Regions from separate parts of the Mycobacterium kokjensenii genome, predicted to be linked through region 2. Evidence: riboswitches for the same ligand, from Rfam matches in the RefSeq annotation. Region 2 holds a riboswitch; the other holds the start of a gene.
The links. A riboswitch is a leader RNA that binds a small molecule or an ion and turns the genes downstream of it on or off. The one in region 2 is predicted to bind cobalamin.
Positions count from the first base shown of each region.

Region 1: it holds a riboswitch for cobalamin, as region 2 does, so the genes downstream of both, metE (5-methyltetrahydropteroyltriglutamate--homocysteine S-methyltransferase) here and RCP38_RS14545 (magnesium chelatase subunit D family protein) in region 2, are expected to answer to the same signal.

Region 1 covers NZ_OY726394.1:1,086,689-1,091,097, reverse strand. Annotated here, with positions in the region: gene RCP38_RS05150 (thiolase family protein) at 1-1,042, opposite strand, end outside; gene RCP38_RS05145 (SDR family oxidoreductase) at 1,146-1,796, shown strand; cobalamin riboswitch at 1,864-2,067, shown strand; gene metE (5-methyltetrahydropteroyltriglutamate--homocysteine S-methyltransferase) at 2,200-4,409, shown strand, end outside.
Region 2 covers NZ_OY726394.1:3,097,497-3,101,905, reverse strand. Annotated here, with positions in the region: gene cobO (cob(I)yrinic acid a,c-diamide adenosyltransferase) at 1-591, opposite strand, end outside; gene RCP38_RS14545 (magnesium chelatase subunit D family protein) at 591-2,582, opposite strand; cobalamin riboswitch at 2,603-2,751, opposite strand; gene RCP38_RS14540 (dienelactone hydrolase family protein) at 2,775-3,572, shown strand; gene cbiE (precorrin-6y C5,15-methyltransferase (decarboxylating) subunit CbiE) at 3,587-4,409, shown strand, end outside.

The sequences.
Region 1 (4,409 bases), 2.0 Mb from region 2:
TCATGATCCGGGCGCCGGAGCCGCCGAGCGGGTGGCCCAGCGCGATCGCCCCGCCGTTGGGGTTGAGCTTCTTCGGGTCGGCGCCGATCTCGGCGAGCCACGCCATGGGCACCGGGGCGAAGGCCTCGTTGACCTCGAACACCCCGATGTCGTCGACGCTCAGGCCGGAGCGCTGCAGCGCCTTCTGGGTGGCCGGGATCGGCGCGGACAGCATCATCACCGGGTCGGCGCCGGCCAGCGTGGCGGTGTGCACCCGGGCGATCGGGGTCAGTCCCAGCTCACGCGCCTTGGCCGCCGACATGAACAGCAGCGCCGCCGAGCCGTCGGAGATCTGGCTGGAGTTACCGGCGTGGATCACGCCGTCCTCTTTGAAGGCCGGCTTGAGCTGGCCCATCTTCTCCAGCGTGGTGCCGCGACGGATGCCCTCGTCCTCGCTCACCAGATTGCCCTCGGCGTCCTTGATCGAGACGATCTCGTCCTTGAAGGCACCGGCATCCTGTGCCGAGGCGGCCTTCTCGTGCGAGGCCAGCGCGAACTCATCCAGCGCGGTACGGGACAGGCCCCACTTCTCGGCCATCATCTCCGCACCGATGCCCTGGTTGGGGGTCTGGCTGTAGCGGGCCTTGAAGGATTCCCCGTAGGGGCGCCCGCCGTTGGCCAGCGAGGAGCCCATCGGGGTGCGCGACATCGACTCCACACCGCCGGCGACGACGACGTCGTAGTGCCCGGCGATCACGCCGGCGGCGGCGAAGTGCACCGACTGCTGGCTCGATCCGCACTGGCGGTCCACGGTCACCGCGGGCACGGTCTCCGGCCAGCCCGCGCTGAGCACGGCGGTGCGGCCGATGTCGAGGGCCTGCTCGCCGGCCTGCATGACACAGCCCCAGATCACGTCGTCGACCAGCGCCGGGTCCACGCCCGCCCGCTCGACCAGCCCGTTGAGCACCTGGGCGGACAGTTCCGCCGGGTGCACCCCGGACAGTCCACCGTTGCGCTTGCCGACGGGCGCGCGCACCGCTTCGACGATGACGGCTTCAGCCATGGGGTGCTCCTTAAGGTTCGGGGTTCTTGCCTCGATTGTCGACCGACGCTCTCGACGGGTGTCAAGGGGGGTCACTCCAGGATCGGTGCGTACCGTCGAACCCATGGCACGGATCGTGATCGTCGGCGGCCACGGCAAGGTCGCCCTGCTGCTCGCCCCGATCTTGACCGAAACCGGCAACCAGGCCAGGTCGGTCTTCCGTAACCCCGACCACGCCGAGGAGGTCGCGGCCACCGGAGCCGAACCACTGGTCGCCGACATCGAGCAACTCGACACCGACGCACTCGCCGGGCTGCTGGCCGGCCACGACGCGGTGGTGTTCTCCGCCGGCGCCGGCGGCGGCAACCCGGCCCGCACCTATGCCGTCGACCGCGACGCCGCCATCCGCTGCGTCGACGCCGCCGCGAAGGCCGGCGTGCGCCGTTTCGTGATGGTCTCCTATTTCGGCGCCGGCCCCGATCACGGTGTCCCGGAGGGAAATTCGTTCTTCCCCTACGCCCAGGCCAAGGCCGCGGCCGACGCCCACCTGCGGGCCACCGATCTGGACTGGACGGTGCTGGGACCGAGCCGGCTCACGCTCAAGGCGGCGACCGGGCGGATCGCCGTCGGCCCGGGAACCGGCAAAGGCGAGGTGTCGCGGGCCAACGTCGCGCAGGTGGTCGCCGCATGCCTGTCGGATGATGCGACCATCGGCCGCACCATCGAGTTCAACGACGGCCCGACCCCGATCCCGCAGGCCCTGCGCGCGGGCTGAGCCGGGTAGCCTCGATAACGCAACTGGTCTGCCGTTGCCACCTCCGGGCGGCCTCGGCATCGAGCGCGCCGTGGATTTCCCAGCCGGTTTTCCGCGGCGCGCAAGAGGGAACCCGGTGAGAATCCGGGACTGTCCCGCAGCGGTATGCAGGAACGACCGCCGTCATAAGCACTGGTCACGGGTTGACCCACCGACTGGGAAGCGACGGCCATTAGGAGCACCTCGGTGCGCGCCTGCGAGTCCGAATACCTGCCTGTTGTGCCGGGCGCGCCGCGTCCGGCGGATCAACGCCTCGCGGAATAGGCGTCTGGTTTTGAGGGTTATGGTGCTTTATATAGGCACGGGACCGGATCAGCTGGGCGACTGCTGGCGTTGGCCCACCCTCTGAAAAAAGGATCACGTCGTGACCGCTCAACCCTTTACCGCCACCGTCCTCGGCTCACCGAGAATCGGCCCCAACCGCGAACTCAAGCGCGCCACCGAACGCTACTGGGCCGGTCGCATCGGCCGGGACGAACTCGCCGACGTCGCCGCCGGCCTGCGCCGCGACACCTGGGCGCAGTTGACCGCCGCCGGGCTGGACTCGGTGCCGGTGAACACGTTCTCCTACTACGACCAGATGCTCGACACCGCGGTACTGCTGGGGGCTCTCCCGGCTCGGGTGTCCGGCGTCGCCGACGAGTTGGACCGCTATTTCGCCGCGGCCCGGGGCAACGCCGAGATCGCGCCGCTGGAGATGACGAAGTGGTTCGACACCAACTACCACTACATCGTTCCCGAGATCGGCCCGGACACCACGTTTGCGCTGAACCCGGCCAAGGTGCTCACCGAACTCGCCGAGGCCACCGAGCAGGGCTTCGGCGGGAACGTGGCGCGCCCGGTGATCATCGGGCCGGTGACGTTCCTGCTGTTGAGCAAGGCCGTCGACGGTGCGGCCGCGCCGATCTCCCGGCTCGACGAGCTCACCGAGGTCTACGCCGACCTGCTGGGCAGGCTGGCCAAGGCCGGCGCGCAGTGGGTGCAGATCGACGAGCCGGTGCTGGTGACCGACATCTGCGCCGACGCCCCGGCGCTGGCCGAGCGGGTCTATCACCGCCTGGGCGGGCTGAGCGAGCGACCGTCGATCTTCGTGGCCACCTATTTCGGCGACCCGGGTGCCGGGCTTCCGGCCCTGGCCCGCACCCCGGTCGAGGCGATCGGCGTCGACCTGGTCTACGGCCCGCGTGACCTGGCCGCCGCTCTCGGGTCGGTGCCGGAGCTGTCGTCCAAGACGCTGGTCGCCGGTGTCGTCGACGGCCGCAATATCTGGCGCACCGACCTGCGGGCCGCGCTGGACAAGCTGGCGGCGGCGGCGGGAAGTGCGGCCGCCGTGGCAGTTTCCACATCGTGCTCAACGCTGCACGTGCCCTACTCGCTGGAACCCGAGACCGGCCTGGACGACGCGCTGCGCAGCTGGCTGGCGTTCGGCGCCGAGAAGGTGACCGAGGTGGCCGTCCTGGCCCGAGCGCTGCGGGAGGGCCGCGAAGCCGTCGCCGACGCCGTCGCCGCCTCCGACGCGGCGATCGCCTCCCGCACGTCCGATCCGCGGCTGAACAACACCGCGTTGCGCGCACAGATCGCCGAGATAGCGCGGGCGGGTGTCCAACGCGGTTCGGCCGAGGAGCGGCGCGCCGCACAGGACGAGCGGCTGCACCTGCCGCCGCTGCCGACCACCACCATCGGTTCGTTCCCGCAGACGGTGCAGATCCGCAAGGCCCGCGCCGCACTGGTGGCCGGCGAGATCGACGAGGCGGCGTACACCGAGCAGATGAAGGCCGAAGTCGCCGCCGTCGTCAAGCTGCAGGAGGACCTCGGCCTCGACGTGCTGGTGCACGGCGAGCCGGAGCGCAACGACATGGTGCAGTACTTCGCCGAGCAGCTCGATGGCTTCTTCGCCACCGCGAACGGCTGGGTGCAGTCCTACGGCAGCCGGTGCGTGCGCCCGCCGGTGCTGTTCGGTGACGTCACCCGCCCGCACCCGATGACCGTCCAGTGGGCCACCTATGCCCAGTCGCTGACCGACAAGCCGGTCAAAGGCATGCTCACCGGCCCGGTCACCATCCTGGCCTGGTCGTTCGTCCGTGACGACCAACCGCTGGCCGACACCGCCTACCAGGTGGCGCTGGCGATCCGCGAGGAGACGGTGGATCTGGAAGCCGCCGGTATCGCGGTGATCCAGGTCGACGAGCCCGCACTGCGGGAGCTGCTCCCGGTGCGCGACGCCGACAAGGCGGCCTATCTGGACTGGGCGGTCGGTTCGTTCCGGATGTCCACCTCGGGGGTGTCGAACGCGACGCAGATCCACACCCACCTGTGCTATTCGGAGTTCGGTGAGGTGATCGGGGCGATCGCCGACCTGGACGCCGACGTCACCTCGATCGAAGCGGCCCGCTCGCACATGGAGGTGCTCGACGACCTCAACGCGATCGGGTTCTCCAACGGGGTGGGCCCGGGCGTCTACGACATCCACTCGCCGCGGGTGCCGTCCACCGCGGAGATGACGGCGTCGTTGCGGGAGGCACTGGATGCCGTTCCCGCGCAACGCCTCTGGGTCAACCCGGACTGCGGCCTCAA
Region 2 (4,409 bases):
CTTCTGGCCGGCGTCCATCGGATGCTTGATCTTGCCCATCTCGGTGACCAGGTCGGCGGCTTCGATCAGCCGCGGATCGGCCCGTCGGCCGGTGATGACGACGTGCTGGTGGCCGGGCCGGTTGGTCAGGGTCTGCACCACGTCGTCGATGTCCACCCAGCCCCAGTTGATGGGGTAGGTGAACTCGTCGAGGACATACAGATCATGGGTCTGGTCGGCCAGGCGTTGTTTGATCTGGGCCCAGCCTTCGGCGGCGTCACCGGCGTGGTCCTCGACGTCGCCGGCTTTGCGGCTCCACGACCAGCCGGATCCCATCTTGTGCCATTCCACCGGCCCGCCCTCACCGGTCTCGGTGTGCAGGGCGCCCAGGCGCTCCAGCACGCTCTGCTCGCCGACCCGCCACTTCGCGGACTTCACGAACTGGAAGACCCCGATCCGAAAGCCCTGGTTCCAGCCGCGCAGCGCCAGCCCGAACGCGGCGGTCGACTTCCCCTTGCCGTCGCCGGTGTGCACCATCAGCAGCGGCCGGTTGCGGCGCTGCCGGGTGGTCAGGTTGTCATCGGGCACCGTCAACGGTTGTCCCTGCGGCATCAGGCGGCTCCTCTTCCGGTGGCATCGCGGACGACGTCGGTCAACGCTTCGGCACTGACCTGCGGCAGCGGAACGTATTCGGCCCGCAGGTGCTCGGCCAGCGTGCCCGCCAACCCGAGCCGCATCCGGCCGTTCTCGCAATCCACCACGACTGCCGAAACACCCTGCCGGGCAAGTTGATCGGCCGCCCGGTGCGACCGCCCCACGGCGTCGGCTCCGGCGGTGGCCCGGCCGTCGGTCAACACCACCAGCAGTGGACGGCACGCCGGGTCGCGCAGCCGTTCCCGCCGGATCACATCGGCGGCTTCGGCCAGGCCCTCGGCCAGCGGGGTGCGGCCGCCGGCGGGCAACTCATCGAGTCGGACGGCGGCGATCTCCACCGAGCCGGTCGGGGGCAACACCGACTCCGCCCCGGTATCCCGGAACGTCACCACCGCCACCCGGTCGCGGCGCCGGTAGGCGTCCAGCAGCAACGACAGGATGGCGGTCTTGACGTGCCGCATCCGCTCGACGGCGGCCATCGAACCGGAGGTGTCCACGACGAACAGCACCAGGTTGGCCTCGCGACCCTCCCGGACGGCGCGGCGCAGATCGCCGGCCTGCAGGAGCATCCGGCCCCCCACGCGGCCCCGGGCACCCTGGTGCGGTGCCGCGGCCCGCAGCGTCTCGAACAGGTGCAGGCCCCCGGCGGTGCCGAACGGGGTGGCGCCAACCCGGCGCCCGGAACTGGTGCGGGCCCGGCTGCGCCGGCCGGCGTGTCCCTCGCCGACGCCTTCGACGGCGAAAAGCCGTGCTCGGTAAGGGGAGTCGGCGGCAGTTGTCGATGTCGCCCCGGGCTGAGACGGAGTCGGGCCACGCTGCTCGGCCGGCGGCGGAGCACCGTCGCCACCCTCCGGCGGCCCGTCGGGCGGCCCCTCGGGATCCGGATCGGGATCGGGATCGGGCACCGGACCGCAATCCTCCGGCGGCAGCAACTCGTCGAGTTCGTTCTCGTCGAGGCCCGGGGCGTCGAACGGCTTGCGGCGCCGCCGGTGCGGCAGGGCCAGCCGCGCCGCAACCCGCAGGTCCTCGAGGGTGACCGCATCGCGGCCCTGCCAAGCGGCATGGGCGACCGCGGTACGGGCACACACGATGTCGCCGCGCAGGCCGTCCACGTCGAACGCCGCGCAGATCTCACCGATCTTGACCAGGGCGGCATCGGTGAGCGCCACCTGCGGCAGCACCTCCTGAGCGGTGCGGATCCGATCCCGCAGCCGCTCTTCGGCGGCGGCGTAGGTCGCGGCGAAGCCCTGCGGGTCGGCGTCGAACGCCAGGCGGCGGCGCACCGCCTCGGCTCGCACCAGCGGATCGCGCGGCGCCGAGACCTCGACGGTCAGCCCGAACCGGTCGAGCAACTGCGGGCGCAGCTCGCCTTCCTCGGGATTCATCGTCCCGACGATCACGAATCGGGCGGCATGGGTCACCGAGACCGAGTCGCGTTCCACCGTCAGCCGGCCCATCGCGGCCGCGTCGAGCAGCAGGTCCACCAGGTGGTCGGCGAGCAGGTTCACCTCGTCGACGTAGAGGATGCCGCGGTGGGCGCGGGCCAACAGTCCCGGCTCGAAGTCGACGGCGCCGGCGCTCAGGGCCCGCTCCAGATGGATGGACCCCACCACCCGGTCCTCGGTGGCACCGACCGGCAACTCCACCAGCCGAACCGGGCGGGTCTCGACGGCCGCATCGGCGGGGAACGGGCCGTCGGGGGAGAACGGGTGGGCTTCGGCGGGATCGGAGGAGAACCGGTCGCCGGCCACCACGTCGATGGGCGGCAGCACTTGGGCGAGTGCCCGTACCAGCGTCGACTTGGCGGTGCCCTTCTCGCCGCGGATCAGCACCCCGCCGATACCGGGGGAGATCGCGCTCAGGACAAGCGCCAGCGCCATGTCGTCGAGGCCGTCCGGGGCGTCCGGATCACCACCGAGGACGGCGGGGAAGGGATACAGCTGTTGCATGGAGGCTCCGCTCGTGATGCCGGTGTTGGCAACGCGAAGCCGGTATTCGGACTGACCGGAGCACGCATGCAGCGCGCCGCGGAACACCGTAGCGGGCCTGCGTCGGAGTCGCACCGACTTCCCTGGCACTTCGCGCCGATACCCTAACACTCAGCGCTGTTGGCCCCGCCCGACCGAAAGGACACCTGAGCTGTGAGTGCACCTGTAGCAGACCTGACCGGATGGGTCGCCGAGTCGTTCACCGGCGGCGGTTTCACCCACGACGTGTACCGCAAGGGGCAGGGTCCGGGCGTGGTGGTGATCCCGGAGATCCCCGGCGCACACCCCGGCGTGCTGGCGCTGGGAAATCACCTGGTGGAGAACGGGTTCACCGTGGTGATCCCGTCGCTGTTCGGGACCGCCGGTAAGGCGATCACGCCCGGCTATGCATTGACCACGATCGCGCGCGCCTGCGTGACCCGGGAATTCGCCGCGTTCGCCACCGACAAGCAGCGTCCGGTCACCCAGTTCCTGCGCGCACTGGCCCGCGACCTCAACGAGAAGACCCCCGGCAAGGGCGTCGGGGTGATCGGGCAGTGCTTCACCGGCGGCTTCGCACTGGCCGCCGCGGTCGACGACGCCGTGCTGGCCCCGGTGCTCAGCCAACCGTCGGTGCCGCTACCGCTGACGCTCAAACAGCGCCGCGACCCCGGGTTCTCCGAGGTCGAGATGGGGGTGATCGCCGATCGGGTCGCCAACGACGGCCTGTGCGCGCTCGGCCTGCGGTTCAGCGAGGACAAGATGGCCCCCGGCGACCGCTTCGCCACGCTGAAGGCGCGCCTCGGGGACGCCTTCGAGGTGATCGAGATCGACTCCTCGCCGGGCAACCCCGACGGCTTGTCCCGGATGGCGCACTCGGTGCTCACCGACCAGGTCCGCGAGGTCGACGGCCACCCCGCCTACGAGGCCCGCAAGCGGGTGGTGCAGTTCCTCACCGAACGGCTGAGCTAGCTACGATTCCGGCCATGCCCGCCGCACGCGTCACCGTCGTCGGAATCGGTGCCGACGGCTGGGCCGGGCTTCCCGAGCCGTCCCGCGACCTGGTGGCCGGCGCCGACGTCGTGATCGGCGCGCCCCGCCAACTGGGTCTGCTGCCGGCGGCGGACGGCCAGCGGCGGCTGAGTTGGCCGACTCCGCTGCACGCCGGGCTGCCCGCGCTGTTCGAGGAACTGGCCGGGCGGCGGATCGTGGCGCTGGCGTCGGGGGATCCACTGCTCAGCGGTATCGGCAGCACGCTGATCGGGCTGCTGGGAGCCGACCGGGTGACGGTGGTGCCGGCGGTCTCCTCGGTGACCCTGGCCCGCGCCCGGCTGGGCTGGCCCGCGGAATCGGTGTCGGTGGTCAGCGTCGTGGGCCGTGACGTGCATGCGGTGCTGCGCGAACTGGCACCCAACCGGCGGGTGCTGGTGTTGTCCTCGGACGAGACCACCCCGGGGCGTCTGGCCGCACTGCTGACCGAGCGCGGCTACGGGGCGAGCCGGTTGACGGTGCTGGCCGACCTGGGCAGTGCGGCCGAATCCCGGTTGGACACCACGGCGGCTGACTTCACCGGTGCCGTCCCGCGGCTCAACATCGTCGCGCTGGACCTGGTCGGCCCGCCGGCCCACGGCTGGTCCGCCGGGTTGCCCGATGACGCCTTCGACCACGACGGGCAGCTCACCAAACGCGACCTGCGCGCATCCGCGCTGTCCCGGCTGGCCCCGGCGCCCGGGCAGCTGCTGTGGGACGTCGGCGCCGGCGCCGGCTCGGTCGGCATCGAATGGATGCGCGCGCACCCGTCCTGCCGTG